DNA from 3 places in the Streptomyces sp. NPDC089915 genome. Region 2 is predicted to be linked to each of the others. Evidence: riboswitches for the same ligand, from Rfam matches in the RefSeq annotation. Region 2 holds a riboswitch; each other region holds the start of a gene.

What was found. Region 2 has a riboswitch for cyclic di-AMP ahead of AB0O29_RS17140 (LysM peptidoglycan-binding domain-containing M23 family metallopeptidase). Riboswitches for the same ligand answer to the same signal wherever they lie in the genome.
Region 1: it holds a riboswitch for cyclic di-AMP, as region 2 does, so the genes downstream of both, AB0O29_RS05035 (transglycosylase family protein) here and AB0O29_RS17140 (LysM peptidoglycan-binding domain-containing M23 family metallopeptidase) in region 2, are expected to answer to the same signal.
Region 3: it holds a riboswitch for cyclic di-AMP, as region 2 does, so the genes downstream of both, AB0O29_RS26795 (M23 family metallopeptidase) here and AB0O29_RS17140 (LysM peptidoglycan-binding domain-containing M23 family metallopeptidase) in region 2, are expected to answer to the same signal.

What each region holds. Positions count from the first base shown of each region.
Region 1 is NZ_JBFBGN010000009.1:74,583-79,796, forward strand. It holds gene AB0O29_RS05020 (DUF501 domain-containing protein) at 1-296, opposite strand, end outside; gene AB0O29_RS05025 (septum formation initiator family protein) at 358-846, opposite strand; gene eno (phosphopyruvate hydratase) at 937-2,223, opposite strand; gene AB0O29_RS05035 (transglycosylase family protein) at 2,508-3,245, opposite strand; cyclic di-AMP (ydaO/yuaA leader) riboswitch at 3,248-3,416, opposite strand; gene AB0O29_RS05040 (transglycosylase family protein) at 3,691-4,779, opposite strand; gene AB0O29_RS05045 (cytochrome P450) at 4,908-5,214, opposite strand, start outside.
Region 2 is NZ_JBFBGN010000049.1:20,272-25,485, reverse strand. It holds gene AB0O29_RS17145 (SGNH/GDSL hydrolase family protein) at 1-422, opposite strand, end outside; gene AB0O29_RS17140 (LysM peptidoglycan-binding domain-containing M23 family metallopeptidase) at 586-1,593, opposite strand; cyclic di-AMP (ydaO/yuaA leader) riboswitch at 1,598-1,751, opposite strand; gene AB0O29_RS17135 (tyrosine-protein phosphatase) at 2,068-2,886, shown strand; gene AB0O29_RS17130 (aspartate aminotransferase family protein) at 2,941-4,356, opposite strand; gene hpnH (adenosyl-hopene transferase HpnH) at 4,353-5,214, opposite strand, start outside.
Region 3 is NZ_JBFBGN010000114.1:8,686-13,899, forward strand. It holds gene AB0O29_RS26785 (pitrilysin family protein) at 1-101, shown strand, start outside; gene AB0O29_RS26790 (pitrilysin family protein) at 98-1,489, shown strand; cyclic di-AMP (ydaO/yuaA leader) riboswitch at 1,725-1,884, shown strand; gene AB0O29_RS26795 (M23 family metallopeptidase) at 1,897-2,703, shown strand; gene AB0O29_RS26800 (GntR family transcriptional regulator) at 2,863-3,528, shown strand; gene AB0O29_RS26805 (HPr family phosphocarrier protein) at 3,703-3,984, opposite strand; gene AB0O29_RS26810 (GNAT family N-acetyltransferase) at 4,197-5,214, shown strand, end outside.

The DNA.
Region 1 (5,214 bases), on a different contig from region 2:
GCGGCCGCGAGCTCCGGGTCCTCGGCCAGGCGGGCCTGCATCTCCTTCATCACGCCGTTGGCCTCCAGCGTGCCGATCGCGGAGGCCGCGCGCGGGCAGGTGAGGTAGTACAGCGTGGGGAAGGGGGTGCCGTCGGGGAGGCGCGGGGCCGTCTCGACGACGTCCGGCTGGCCGCAGGGGCAGCGGTGCGCGATGGCGCGCAGCCCGCGCGGCGGGCGGCCGAGCTGCTGCTGGAACGCCTCGATGTCGGCGTCGGTCGGCTCGGTCCGGTCGGTCTGGGGCGGGGGCGTCTGCATGCCTGGAGGAAGTCTCTTCGTTCGGTCGTACGTGACGGTCGTGACGGTCGTGTCGGGTGGTTCAGTCGCCGGGGCGGTCGGCCTTGTCGACCCCGTCCCAGACGTTGGAGTACCAGGGGCGGTCGGAGCCGCTCTGGCCGCCGCGGCGGTGCTCCGCGGCCGCGGCGCCGGGGTCGGTCATGATGTAGCCGATCTCCCCCGGGCGCAGGAAGTGCAGGTGCCGGCGCGCCTGCTGCTCCGCGTAGGCGGGGTCCTGCCAGCGCGCCTTCTCGTCGCGGAGCTGCTCCAGGCGCTTGCGCGCGGTGGCGGCGGCCCGCTGCTGGTCCGCGATCTCCGAGCGCTGGGACACGTACTGGCGCATCGGATACGCGAGGGCGACGACCAGCGTACAGAGGACGAGCACCAGCAGTGCCGCCCGGCCGGTGAGCCGGCTGCGGCGCACCTGCCGGCGGGACTGCGAGCGGTAGACGTGGGCCGCGGTCCGCTCGCCGAGCTGCCGGAGCCTGGTCGCCGTGGAGAAGGTGGAGAACCGATCCCGGTTCCCGGCCATTGGTCCGCCTCCCCTGGTGCGCGCTACGCAATACGTCCCCGCACACGGTACGGGACCGAGTGCGGGGACGTAGGGAGGCTAGGCGAGGACTCAGCCCTTGAAGCGCGGGAAGGCGCTGCGCCCGGCGTACACCGCGGCGTCGTCGAGGATCTCCTCGATGCGCAGCAGCTGGTTGTACTTGGCGACGCGGTCCGAGCGGGCCGGGGCGCCGGTCTTGATCTGACCGCAGTTCACGGCGACGGCGAGGTCGGCGATGGTGACGTCCTCGGTCTCGCCGGAGCGGTGGGACATCATGCACTTGAAGCCGTTGCGCTGGGCCATCTCGACGGCGTCGAGGGTCTCGGTCAGCGAACCGATCTGGTTCACCTTGACGAGCAGGGCGTTCGCGGAGCCCTCCTCGATACCGCGGGCCAGGCGCTCCGGGTTGGTGACGAAGAGGTCGTCGCCGACGATCTGGACCTTGGCGCCCAGGCGGTCGGTGATGGTCTTCCAGCCGGCCCAGTCGTCCTCGAAGAGCGGGTCCTCGATGGAGACGAGCGGGTACGCCTCGACGAGCTCGGCGTAGTAGTCCGTCATCTCGGCGGCCGAGCGGGACTGGCCCTCGAACTCGTACTTGCCGTCCTTGTAGAACTCGGACGCGGCGACGTCGAGCGCGAGCGCGATGTCCTTGCCCGGGGTGTAGCCGGCCTGCTTGATGGCCTCGATGATGAGGTCGAGCGCGGCGCGGTTGGACTCCAGGTTCGGGGCGAAGCCGCCCTCGTCGCCCAGGCCGGTGGACAGGCCCTTGGTGTGCAGGACCTTCTTGAGGGTGTGGTAGACCTCGGCACCCCAGCGCAGCGCCTCGGAGAAGGACTCCGCGCCGATCGGGGCGATCATGAACTCCTGGATGTCCACGTTGGAGTCGGCGTGCGACCCACCGTTGAGGATGTTCATCATCGGAACGGGCAGCAGGTGCGCGTTCGGGCCGCCGAGGTAGCGGAAGAGCGGGAGGTCCGAGGCCTCCGACGCGGCGTGCGCGACGGCGAGGGAGACGCCGAGGATGGCGTTGGCGCCGAGGGAGCCCTTGTTGTCGGTGGCGTCGAGGTCGAACATGGCCTGGTCGATCAGGCGCTGCTCGGTGGCGTCGTAGCCGACGAGCTCCGGGCCGATCTGCTCGATGACCGCGAGGACGGCCTTCTCGACACCCTTGCCCATGTAGCGGCTGGGGTCGCCGTCACGGAGCTCGATGGCCTCGAAGGCACCGGTGGAGGCGCCGGACGGAACGGCAGCACGGCCGGTGCTGCCGTCGTCGAGGCCCACCTCGACCTCGACCGTGGGGTTGCCTCGGGAGTCCAGGATTTCCCGGGCTACGACGACGTCGATGGACGGCACGAGCATCTCCTTCTGGGATGTGACGCTGGGTGTGCGGTGGCGTGTGGCCTGGGACGGCCTCGCCGACTAGAGCCTAACCGGCTCCGGGCGGTCGGCCAGCCGACCGCCCGGGTCCTGGGACGAAAAAGGGGCTGAATACCCGCCTTCCAGGACATAGGACCCTGGAAAATCGGGGGCCCGGCCCCGGACATGACGACGCCCGGCGCGCGGGGGGATGCGCGCCGGGCGTCGATGCCACGGGCCGTACCGGGGTACTGCTCGGTGTTACCGCTCAGGTGTTACGCGGGAATTCAGCTGAGCTTCAGCTTCTGACCCGGGAAGATCAGGTCGGCGTCCTGGACGGTGTCCTTGTTCAGGTCGAACAGCTTCTGCCAGCCGCCCTTGACGCCGTTGGCGTCGGCGATGGTGCCGAGGGTGTCACCCTCCTTGACCGTGTACGAGCCGTTGCCGGTGGCCGGGGTCTCGGTCTTCGGCGCCGACGGCTTCGACGGGGCCGGCTTGGACGGGGTCCAGTTGCCGGAGCCCGAGCCGGTGCTCTTGGTCTCGGTGTCGGCCTTCGGGGTGGAGGGCTTCGCCGGGGCGGGCTTGGCCGGGGCCGGCTTGGTCTCCGGCTTCGGCTTGGCCGGGGTGGTGGTCGAGCCGCCGCCGTTGTAGGCGGAGTTCGACAGGCCGACGCCGCAGGACGGCCAGGCGCCCTTGCCCTGGCCCTTGAGGACCTTCTCGGCGATGGCTATCTGCTGCGACTTGCTGGCCTGGTTGGCCTGCGAGGCGTACGCCTTGCCGCCGTACGCGGCCCACGTGGAGGCGGAGAACTGGAGGCCGCCGTAGTAACCGTTGCCGGTGTTGATGGACCAGTTGCCGCCGGACTCGCACGCGGCGACCTTGTCCCACTCCGAGACGGTGGCGGCGCTGGCGGAGCCGGCGGCCATCAGCGGAGCGGCGACGGCCACACCGGCGACACCGGCGAGCGTGACGATGCGGACGGCCTTGGAGCCGCGGCGGTGCTTGCCCTTGCCGGAAAGCAGCATGGAGTTCTCCTCACCGACGCCTTCGAGGTGAGCTGTCGGGTTCGGGCGGATGAGTTGCCCGGCCGCGCTGCTGCGCGTCTTCACCCCTAGCCGGTACGCGGACCGTCTCTCAACGGCCTTTCCCGGCAACTACCTTGGTTCCCCCGCTCCTGCCAACGGCGCTTGCGCGACGACTGTTCCCTCCGGCCGCCGGCAGGATTCGGCGATGCGGTCGAAGGAGCCCGCGGTGGCGGGCGACTCAGAAGGTAGGCAGGTCTCTCCCCGATGTTCAACGTGTGATTTTGGGGAGAAACCGGCCTACTTGCGTTGCTCGGGACTACGTTTGCGCAGGTCGGAGCGGGGTTTGCGGAAGTTCCGGAATGAGACACGCCAGTTGTCCGGAAGAGATGCATGTCTCACTTGCCGATAACGGACATTCAGCCCGTAACGACTGCCCGAACTACCCCTATTTCTTGGTTAGATCCAGGTTCTGGCCGGGCTTGATGAGGTCCGCGTCCGTGCCGATGACCTGCTCGTTGGCCTTGTAGAGGGCGCTCCATCCGCCCTTGAGGCCGTTGGCGTCCGCGATGGCCGCCAGGTTGTCGCCCGGCTTCACGGTGTACGTGGGCTCCGCGGCGGCGGCTGACGCCGTGCCAGGGGCCGCCGGCACCTCGATGGCGGCCGGGCCGCGGTGCTTGCCGTTGCCCTCGGAGGCCCCTGTGGCGGGAGTGGTCGAGGGGGAGGGGGTGGCGCCCGGGGTGGCGGGGGCCGTGGGGTCGACCGGGGCGGTGGGGGTGCCCGGGGTGGTCGGAGTGGCCGGGTTGCCCTGGTTGTTGGAGTTGCCCGGGTTGCCCTGGTTTCCCTGGCCGTTGCCCTGGTCGCCCGGGTTCGCGGGGGTGGTGGGGGTGGCGGGGGTGGTGGGCGGGACGGTGGGGCCGGTCGTGGTGGGCGGGACGCTGTAGTCCGGCTCCGGCATGACGGGCAGTCCGCTGTTGGCGCCCAGCGGGTAGTCCGGCAGCACGCTCGGGGAGGGCGTGCCGGGCGCCGGGGTGGGGGCCCCGAAGTCCGTGGAGGGATCGCTCTTGCCGGTGGAGGGCACCGAGAAGTCGGGGCGGACCGGGGTGGCGCCGACCGGTCCGGGGGTCTTGGAGGTCCCGGTGTCCACGTCGGGCTTGGGCCCGTTCTTGGCCAGCCCCGCCGAGGCGGAGCACAGCGGCCACGCCTGGGGGCCCTGGGAGTCCAGCACCCGCTCGGCGACGGCTATCTGCTGGGAGCGGCTCGCGAGGTCGGGGCGCTCCGCGAACTCCAGTCCGCCCGCGTTCTTCCACTGCTCCAGGGTGAACTGGAGTCCGCCGTAGGCCCCGCTGCCGGAGTTGGCGCTCCAGGTGCCACCGCTCTCGCAGTCGGCGACCTTGTCCCACGTCGCGGTGTCGGCCGCGTTCGCGCCGGTCGCGGCGAGCAGCGGCAGGGCCAGCGCTGAGCCGGTGACACCGGCGGTGACGACGATGGCGGGGACCTGACGGGGGCGTCTGTGGCGGCCGTTCCCGGGAAGCATGAGGCTGCACCTTTCGCATAACGGCGGGGTAACGGCAGAACCTAGCCCCCTTCGAACGGATGTCACAAGTTCGGTCGAGGCCTGAATTCCGGTCAGTTCCGCCGCCCCGCCGGGCTTCGCGCGCCCCCTCAGGCGTTCGGGACTGTGAAGCGGACGGGCAGGGTGCGCAGCCCCCGCATGATGAGTCCGCCCCGCCAGCGCAGGTCCGTAGGGGGAACCGCAAGTTCCAGATCCGGCAGACGCTTCAGCAAACTCGCGAGCGCCGTCTGGCCCTCCAGACGGGCGAGCGGGGCGCCGAGGCAGTAGTGGATCCCGTGGCCGTACCCGAGGTGCTGATTGTCACTCCGGGAGAGGTCGAGGGTGTCCGGATCGGCGAAGCGGGCCGGGTCGCGGTCGGCCGCCGCGAGGACCACCAGCACGGGGTCGCCGACGGCG
Region 2 (5,214 bases):
CCCCGCAGGTGCTTGAGGACGGGGACGCCCCGGGTGTCGAACCCGGTGGTGATCATCACGAGGCCGACGGAGGCCGTGAGGTCGGCCACGGCCGCCTCGAAGCGCTCGGCCACGTCGTCGGGGTCGCTGCCGGGCCGGATGATGTCGTTGCCGCCCGCACAGAAGGACACCAGGTCGGGGGCGAGTTCCTTGGCCCGCGGGACCTGCTCCTCCACGATCTGGTCGAGCACCTTGCCCCGTACCGCGAGGTTCGCGTATCGGAAGTCGTGCTCGTCGCGCTGATCTCCCAGGAGTACGGCGAACCGGTCCGCCCAGCCGAGATAGGAATCCCCGGGTCCCGGGTCCCCCACGCCTTCGGTGAAGCTGTCCCCGATCGCCGCGTACGAGCCGATGGTCTTGAGTGTCGTCTTCGTCGCTGCCACGGGAACCCATCCTTCACCCCCGCCGCCAACCTACGCCAACGTAATGAGGGGTTGACGGACCGTGATCTATACCACCCGGGGGATAAGGAATAAGTACAAGCGGGGCCGGGACCCCCCTCGGGTCCCGGCCCCACGCGCGGCGGCGCTCCGCCGCCGGACGGCCTCAGACGCTGACGCCCTTCGAGCGGAGGTAGGCCAGCGGGTCGATGTCGGAGCCGTAGGACGGGCCCGTGCGGATCTCGAAGTGGAGGTGCGGGCCGGTCACGTTGCCGGTGGCGCCGGAGAGCCCGATGGACTGGCCGGCGGTGACGGTCTGGCCCGTCGAGACGTTCAGCTGGGACAGGTGGCCGTACTGGGAGTACTTGCCGTCGGCGTGCCGGATGACGACCTGGTTGCCGTACGCGCCTCCCCAGCCTGCGGAAACGACGGTGCCCGCGCCGACGGCCCGGACGGTGGTGCCGGTGCTCGCGATGAAGTCGACGCCGGTGTGGTAGCCGGAGGACCACATGGCACCGGGCGTGCGGTACGCGGTGGAGACGCCGCCGGCGACGGGGGCGACGAACCCGGCGGCGCTCGCGGGGGCGGACTGGGCGGCCGGAGCGGACTGCTTCATTCCGCGGGACGGGGCGGCGGAGCCCTTCAGCGGCGTACCGCCGGCGGGGCGGGACGCGCCCTGCGCCGCGGCGGCGCCGTCGGAGGCGGCGGAGCCGGACCCGCCCTCATCGGCCGCCGGAGTACCGGTCGAGGTCTCCTCGGCGGGCGCTTCAGCCGCCTTCGGGGCCGGGGCCGCGCCCTGCCCGCCGAGGGTCAGGCGCAGGCCCGGGTGGATGAGGGAGGGGTCGTCGCCGACGGCCTCACGGTTGTCGGCGTACAGCCGCTCCCAGCCGCCGGAGAGGCCGCGCCCGGCGGCGATCGTCGAGAGGCAGTCGCCGGGGGCGACCGTGTAGACGGAGGGGGCGGCGGACGGCGCGGCGGCGGGGGCGGCCGTCCGCACGGCCGCCGGGGCCCGGTCCGGTGCGGCGGCCGGCGCCGCCGCGGCGGGAGCGGCGGCCTGGGCGCCCGTGGCGACCGTCAGCGGCAGCGCGAGGGCCGCGCCGCCGGTGCCGGCGAGGGCGAGGCCGCGGGATATGGAACGGGACTTCGGACGGCGGTGCTTACCCTTTCCGGGCATGGCGAATTCCTCTCCGGCGCCTGCGAGGTGAGCTGTCGGGTTCGGACTGGAGATGTCCGGCCGTACGGTCACGGCTTCACCCCGAGCCGTTCCGGAATGATCCGGAACGGCGGCTTTCCTGGTTCCCCCGCTCCTGCCGCGCGCGTCGTTGGTCGGGTGCGGTTCCCGGGCGGCGGCAGGATTAGGCGGTCCACCCGGATCGCTCGCGAAGGTAATCCAGCGGGACCGCGGGCAACAAGCCGTGAATTCCCTGACGGAATAGCAGGTATGAGGGATCAACGGAATGACGGTCACCCTGCGTCCATTCCGGATCCGCAACGGCCGCTCCGACAGGGGAATTCGGTTTTCGCGATCAGGCACGCACGGTCACCGTATGATCTGGCTCACGGAGTTCGGCCCGATCTCTCGTCCACCTATGGCAAGTTGGTTCCAACCAGAGCAATTCGGACACGCGGCACACGCGAAGGAGCAGACGTGACCCAGCAGATACCCCAGGACCTGCCCGCACACCCCGAGCCCACGCCCGAGATGACCGGAGTGCGCAATTTCCGTGACGTGGGCGGGCTGCCGACCACGGACGGACGATCGGTCAGGCCGGGACGACTGTTCCGAAGCGGACATCTGGCGCATGCCACCGAAACCGACGCAGAGTTCCTCGCCTCCCTCGGGCTGCACACCGTCTTCGACTTCCGCAACCGCGCCGACCGCGCCCTGGAGGGCCCGGACGTCGAACTGCCGGGCGTGCGCAACGTGAACATCCCGCTCTCGGACCCGGCCGACGGCGGGGAGTTCTGGCGGATCGTCCGCGAGGGGGGCCTCGACCGGCTCCGCGCGCTCCTGGGCGAGGGCCGGGCCGCCGCCCGCATGGCGGAGTCGTACCGGGAGATGGTCCGCCACCGCACCCCCGAGCACGGCCGCGTGGTCCGCGCGCTCGCCGAGGACAGCGTCCCGGCGCTGCTGCACTGCGCGGCGGGCAAGGACCGGGCGGGCCTGTCGATCGCCGTGACCCTGCTCGCGATCGGGGTCGACCGCGAGGCGATCACGGCGGACTACATGGCCTCGAACGCCCCGCACAACCGCTACCGGCTGCTGCGCGGGGACGACACCCCCGAGACCCGCGACCCCGAGGTGACGGAGCTGCTGGCGCCGCTGTTCGAGGCCCGGCCCGAGTACCTGGACGCCGCGTACGAGACCGTCGACGCGCACTGGGGCGGGGTGGAGCGCTACCTCGCGGAGGGCCTGGGGCTGACCCCGGCGACGCGGGAGCGGCTGCGGGACCGGCTGCTGGACTGACCCCGGACCGGCGCGGGGCCCCGGCGGACCGGGGCCCCGTACGTCCGGCTCGGGCTAGCGGTTGCCGACCGCCTGCTTGACCAGGGTCCGGCCGAAGTCCCACATCAGCGAGCCCCCGCCGTGCGCCTCGTCCATGACCTCCCGGAAGGCGGCCACGAACCGGTCCACGTCCGCCTCGTCCACGATCAGCGGCGGGATCAGCTTGATGACCTCCAGATGGTCCCCCGAGACCTGGGTGAGGATCCGGTGCCTGTTCAGCAGCGGCACCACCACCATCTGCGCGAACAGCCCCTTGCGGGCCGCCTGGAGCATCGTCCAGCGGCCGCGCAGGGCCAGCGAGGAGGGCCGGCCGAACTCGATGCCGATCATCAGCCCGCGGCCCCGCACCTCGTGCAGCATCTCGTACTCGTCCACCAGCGCGGCCAGCCGCCCGCGCAGCAGCTCGCCCATGGCCCGCGCGTTGGCCACCACCTCCTCGTCCTCCATGACGTGGAGGACCGCCAGCCCGGCGGCCATCGCCTGGGCGTTGGAGCCGAAGCTCGCGGAGTGCACCAGCACCCGGTCCATGGACGAGTACACCTTCTGGAAGATCCAGTCCTTGCCCAGGGTCGCCCCGACGGGCACGTAGCCGCCGGAGAGGGCCTTGGCCACGCAGACCAGGTCGGGCTCCACGCCCGGTTCGTGCTGGTACGCGTAGAAGTCCCCGGTCCGGCCGAGCCCGGTCTGCACCTCGTCGGCGATCAGGAGCGCCTTGTGCCGGTGCAGGAGCTCCTGGGCGGCGCGCAGGAACCCCGGCGGGGCGGCGTGCACCCCCTTGCCCTGGATCGGCTCGACGACGAAGGCGGCCACGTCGCCCCGGCGCAGCTCGCGCTCCAGGGCCGCCAGGTCGCCGAGCGCGATCCTCGTGTCGGGCAGCAGCGGGGCGAAGCCGTCGCGGAAGCCGCCCTCCCCGTTGACCGACAGGGAGCCCGTGGTGAGCCCGTGGAAGGCGTGGTCGCAGTAGAGGACCCTGGGCCGGCCGGTGGCGTAGCGGGCGAACTTCAGGGCGGTCTCGACCGCCTCGGTGCCGCTGTTGCCGAAGAAGACGCGGTCCAGGTGGGGGCTGTGGGAGAGCAGCTTCTCGGCCAGCAGCCCGGGCAGCGGCTGGCAGTCGAAGCGGGTCAGGTCGGCGAGCTGGGCGTCCAGGACCTCGTGCAGGGCCCGGCGGACCACGGGGTGGTGGCGGCCCAGGCCCATCACCCCGAAGCCGGCGAGCATGTCGAGGTAGTCGTTGCCCTCGTCGTCCCAGAAGTGGGCGCCCTCGGCGCGCACGTAGACCTTGTCGAAACCGATGGTGCGCAGCATGCGGGGCAGCTGGTGGTTGAGGTGGCGGGCGTGCAGCTCGTACCGTTCGCCGCCGCGCTCGGCCAGCAGGGCGGCGAGGTCGAACCCGCCGCCCCCGCCGGCCGGACCTGCCTGCGGCCGCGTCATGCCGACGCGTCCCGGTTGCCGCCGACCGTCTCGCGGGCGGCGCGCAGGGACTCCTTGAGGGAGCCCATGGTGGCGAGGACGGCGGTGGGTTCGTACCCGCAGTGCGCCATGCAGTTCGCGCAGCGCGGGTCCTTTCCGCGGCCGTACTTGCTCCAGTCGGTGTCGTTCACCAGTTCCCGGTAGGTGGGCACGTATCCGTCGCTCATCAGGTAGCAGGGGCGCTGCCAGCCGAAGAGGGAGTAATTCGGAATGGCCCAGGCGGTGCAGGGGAAATCCGCCTTTCCTTCGAGGAAGTCCAGGAAGAGCGGCGAGTGGTTGAGCCGCCAGCGGCGCCGGTTGCCGCCCGCGAAGGCCTTCTTGAAGAGTTCCCGGGTCTGTTCGACGCCGAGGAAGTGCTCCTGGTCGGGGGCCTTCTCGTAGGCATAGGCGGGCGAGATCATCATCTCGTCGACCTTGAGGTCGTCGTTGAGGTAGTTCAGCACCTCGATGACGGTCTGGGGGGTGTCGGTGTTGAAGAAGGTGGAGTTGGTCGTCACCCGGAAACCGCGCCGCTTGGCCTCCTTGATGGCGGCGACGGCCTCGTCGAAGACCCCCTCCTTGGCCACGGACTCGTCGTGGCGTTCGCGCAGTCCGTCGATGTGCACGGCGAAGGCGAAGTAGGGGGACGGGGTGAACTTCTCGATCTTCTTGCGGAGCAGCAGGGCGTTGGTGCAGAGGAAGACGTACTTCCGCCGGGCCACGAGCTGGCGCACGATCTCGTGGATCTGGGGGTGCATCAGGGGCTCGCCGCCCGCGATGGACACCATCGGCGCCCCGGACTCCAGGACGGCGCCGACCGCCTGGGCGACGGGCATCCGC
Region 3 (5,214 bases), on a different contig from region 2:
CCCGGCTGCGCCCCGACAACCGCGCGGTCCTGGTCTACGAGCCGCTGGCCGGCTCCGAAGAGAACGACGAGAGCGACGAGAACGAGGGGGCGGAGCAGTGAGCGACACCGCAGCCGTCACGATGACCTTCCACCCGCGCCCCGAGGCCGGCGAGGCCGCGCCGTGGGCCTTCCCCGCCCCCGAGCGCTCCACCCTCGGCAACGGGCTGACCCTGCTGCGCTGCCACCGCCCCGGCCAGCAGGTCGTCGCCGTCGAGGTCAACCTCGCGGCCCCGCTCGACGCCGAGCCCGCGGGCCTCGACGGGGTGGCCACCATCATGGCCCGCGCCCTGTCGGAGGGCACCGACAAGCAGTCCGCCGAGGAGTTCGCCGCCGAGCTGGAGCGCTGCGGAGCCACCCTCGACGCCCACGCCGACCACCCCGGCCTGCGCGTCTCCCTGGAGGTCCCGGTCTCCCGCCTGCCCAAGGCGCTCGGGCTGCTCGCCGAGGCGCTGCGCGCCCCGGCGTTCGACGACGCCGAGGTGTCCCGGCTGGTGCGCAACCGGCTCGACGAGATCCCGCACGAGCAGGCCAACCCGCAGCGCCGCGCCGCGAAGGAGCTCTCCAAGGAGCTGTTCCCGGCCACGCTGCGCATGTCCCGGCCCCGCCAGGGCACCGAGGAGACGGTCGCGCGGATCGACTCCGCCGCAGTACGCGCCTTCTTCGAGGCCCACGTACGCCCCTCCACCGCCACCGCGGTGATCGTGGGCGACCTGACCGGCGTCGACCTGGACGCCGTCCTCGCCGACACCCTGGGCGCCTGGACGGGCGACACCGCCGAGGCCCTGCCGGTGCCGCCGGTCACGGCTGACGACTCGGGCCGCGTGATCATCGTGGACCGGCCCGGAGCCGTCCAGACGCAGCTGCTGATCGGCCGGATCGGGCCGGACCGGCACGACATCGTCTGGGCCCCGCAGGTCCTCGGCACCTACTGCCTGGGCGGCACCCTGACCTCCCGCCTGGACAAGGTGCTGCGCGAGGAGAAGGGCTACACGTACGGCGTGCGCGCCTTCGGCCAGGTGCTGCGTTCCACGGCCGACGGCAAGGGCGCCTCGATGCTCGCCATCAGCGGCTCGGTGGACACCCCCAACACCGGTCCGGCGCTGGCGGACCTGTGGCAGGTGCTGCGCACCCTCGCCGCCGAGGGCCTCACGGACGCCGAGCGCGACGTGGCGGTGCAGAACCTGGTGGGCGTGGCCCCGCTGAAGTTCGAGACGGCCGCCTCGGTCGCCGGGACGCTGGCCGACCAGGTCGAGCAGGAGCTGCCGGACGACTACCAGGCGCGGCTGTACGCGCGGCTGGCCGAAACCGGTACGGCGGAGGCCACTTCGGCGGTCGTGAGCGCCTTCCCGGTGGACCGGCTGGTCACGATCCTCGTGGGCGACGCGGCGCAGATCGAGGAGCCCGTCCTGGCCCTCGGGATCGGCGAGGTCACGGTCGTCACCAACTGACGGGCGGCCGAGCGGCAACTGACCGGAAGTCGGCCTGAACCGGCCTGGTCCGGCCCGATGGCGAGGGGGCCCGGTGGAGCATCCACCGGGCCCCCTTTGTCCGTTTAGTGATGTGGTTGCGGTTATGCGGTGTGGCGTACGCAACAAATCCGCTCGTCTGTTTGGCGATTGACTGATGATCCGCCTAGCGTCAGGCGTGCTGTCCGTCACTTGTGCCAGCCGCAGCCGCGGCACCGGGCAGCGATCGCCGAGTCCCCGTCAGGCGCGAGCCTGGGGAGCCGGGGACCCACATCAGTCCCTGGGGTGAATCGGACCGCCTCGCAAGAGGGGGCCCGTAGGAGACCTTCCTGCTCCGAACCCGTCAGCTAACCCGGTAGGCGAGAGGGAAGGAAAGGATCACCCCCGCCATGGCGTTTGGCAGTCGTGCAGCCGGTTCCGGTAAGCACCGCGGTTCGAGCCGTCTGAGCCGCAAGACCGCCGGCTACGCCGGCATAGCCGCCCTCGCCACCACGGGCGTGGTGGGCACCCTCGCGGCCCCGGCCTTCGCCGCCGACTCCCACGGGGGCCCCTCCGTCGAGGACACCGGCGCGCTGAACGCCGTCGTCGTCGCCGACGGCCTCCAGGACGACATCGAGGTCCAGGCCGCCACCCAGCAGACCGCCGCCGAGTCCGTCGCCGCCCAGGCGCAGGCCGAGGCCGACGCGAAGACCCGCGCCGCCGAGGCGAAGCGCATGGCCGAGGCCAAGGAGAAGGCCGAGAAGGAAGCCGCGGAGAAGGCCGCCAAGGAAGAGGCCCGCAAGCGCGCCAACACCTTCGTCGCCCCGGTCGACGGCTCCTACGTCAGCACCCAGTACGGCGCGGGCGGCGGCATGTGGTCCTCCGGCAGCCACACGGGCATCGACTTCCACGCCGACGAGGGCACCTCCGTCCACGCGGTGGGCTCGGGCACGATCGTCGAGGCCGGCTGGGGCGGCGCCTACGGCAACAACGTCGTGATCCGCCACAACGACGGCACCTACACCCAGTACGGCCACCTGCTGTCGCTGAACGTCTCGGTCGGCGAGAGCGTCACCGCGGGCCAGCAGATCGGCCTGTCCGGCTCGACCGGCAACTCCAGCGGCCCGCACCTGCACTTCGAGGCCCGCACCGGCGCCACGTACGGCACGGACATCAACCCGCTGGCCTACCTGCGCCAGCACGGCGTCGGCATCTGACCCGACACCCCCTTTCCGCACGAAGGCCCCGGCTCACCGAGCCGGGGCCTTCCGCGTTCCGTTCCGAATTTCCGGGCGTTCTCGGAAATCTCCGCGCGTTGCAATAGAGTCGCAGTGGCAGCACGGTCGATGGATACGAAACCCAGCGGAGGTCCGGCCTTGCGTATTCCGGCGCACGCGGTGTGTACAGCCATTCGCGACGATATCGTCTCGGGCTTTTTCGGGCCGGGCGGCCGGCTGACCGAGGAGGTGCTCGCCCGCCGGTACGGGGTCTCGCGCGTCCCGGTGCGCGAGGCGCTGCGCACGCTGGAGTCCGAGGGGTTCGTCATCACCCGGCGCCACGCGGGGGCCTGCGTGGCCGAGCCGAGCGAGCAGGAGGCGGCCGATCTGCTGGAGCTGCGGCTGCTGCTGGAGCCCCTCGCGGCCGCGCGCGCGGCCCGGCGGCGCACCGAGGCGCACCTGAGGGTGCTGCGGGGGCTGGTGCGGCTGGGCCAGGAGCGGGCCAGGCGGGCGCAGGGGGAGGATCTGCGGGCGCTGGGGAGCTGGTTCCACGAGACCCTGGCGCAGGCGTCCGGCAGCCCGGGGCTGATCGCCCTGCTGACGCAGACCCGGCGCAAGGTCGCCTGGCTGTACGAGGTGGGGGCGCCGGTGCGGCCGGTGGACTCCTGGGCGGAGCACGGGGCCGTCGTGGACGCGGTGGCGCGCGGGGACGCGGAACGGGCGCGGGCGCTGGCCGCGCTGCACGGGGAGCGGGCGATGGGTGTTTTCCGGCCCCGGGTGAGGACTTTGCAACGTGCCGTAAACACGGCGGGTGGCCGGAATTAACGCGGGGCGTGTAGGAAAAGGGAGTGCGGCCGAATTGTTTTCCGCCGCGTGATTTCCGGCGGGGTGATTATCGGCAGGCGCGATTTCGCCCCTCCCCGCCCTTCCGCACGCCTCGGACAGCACGAAGCCGCGGTCCCCGGGGTGGTGGGGCCGCGGCTTCGGGTGAAGAAGGGGTCAGACGGTTTCCGGGAGTTCCTCCAGGCCCTCCGCGACCAGCTTCGCGAGGCGGTCCAGCGCGGCCTCCGCGCCGTCGGCCTCGGACGCCAGGACGACCTCCTCGCCGCCCTGGGCGCCCAGGCCCAGGACCGCCAGCATGGAAGCGGCGTTGACGGGGTCGCCGCCCGCCTTCGCGATGGTCACGGGGACGCCCGAAGCGGTCGTCGCGCGGACGAAGATCGAGGCGGGACGAGCGTGCAGGCCCTCGGCCCAGCCGACGTTGACGCGGCGCTCTGCCATGGTGATGCCCTTCAGGTTCTCGCGGTTGTCTAGACCAGTCTCTCACGTCACCCGGAATGCTCGGACCGACCTTCGGCCCGATCCCGCCGCCGTTCGGCCCTGCTCAGCTTTGCACTGATTCGCCCCAGCGTGCCTCATTCCCGGCGTACGCGCCGCGCGGTCCGCCGCGGCCGCCCGGACGCGTGGCCGGATCCTCCCCTTAGGCTGACCCCATGACCACCGAGTCGGACCTCTCGTACCCGGCCCACTGGGAAGCGGACGTCGTGCTGCGCGACGGCGGCACCGCCCGGATCCGCCCCATCACGGCCGAGGACGCCGGCCGGCTGGTCAGCTTCTACGAGCAGGTCTCGGACGAGTCGAAGTACTACCGGTTCTTCGCCCCCTACCCCCGGCTCTCCGACCGCGACGTGCACCGCTTCACGCACCACGACTTCGTCGACCGCGTCGGCCTCGCCGCGACCATCGGCGACGAGTTCATCGGCACCGTCCGCTTCGACCGCATCGGCCCCGACGGCCGGCCCGCCTCCGCTCCCGCGGACGAGGCCGAGGTGGCCTTCCTCGTCCAGGACGCCCACCAGGGCCGCGGCGTCGCCTCCGCCCTCCTCGAACACATCGGGGCCGTGGCGCGCGAGCGGGGCATCCGCCGCTTCGCGGCCGAGGTGCTGCCCGCCAACACCAAGATGATCAAGGTGTTCACGGACGTCGGCTACCAGCAGAAGCGCAGCTTCGAGGACGGCTCCGTCCACCTCACCCTCGACCTCGAACCCACCGCCGAGTCCCTCGCCGTCCAGCGCGCCCGCGAACAGCGCGCCGAGGCCCGCTCCGTCCAGCGGCTGCTGGCCCCCGGCTCGGTCGCGGTGATCGGCGTCAGCCGCTCCGGATCCGGCGTGGGCGCCGCCGCGCTGCGCAACCTGCGCGACGGCGGCTTCCACGGCCACCTCTACGCCGTCAACGAGGCCCGGGCGGCGGGGATGGAGGGGGACCTGCTGGACGGGGTGCGGGCCTACCGCGCCGTCGCCGACATCGGGGCCCCCGTGGACCTCGCGGTGATCGCCGTACCGGCCGAGCGGGTGCCCGACGCCGTCGCCGACTGCGGGGAGCACGGGGTGCAGGGGCTGGTGGTGCTGTCCGCCGGCTACGGGGAGAGCGGCCCCGGCGGCCTGGCCCGGCAGCGCGAACTGGTGCGGCAGGTGCGCTCGTACGGGATGCGGCTCATCGGGCCCAACGCCT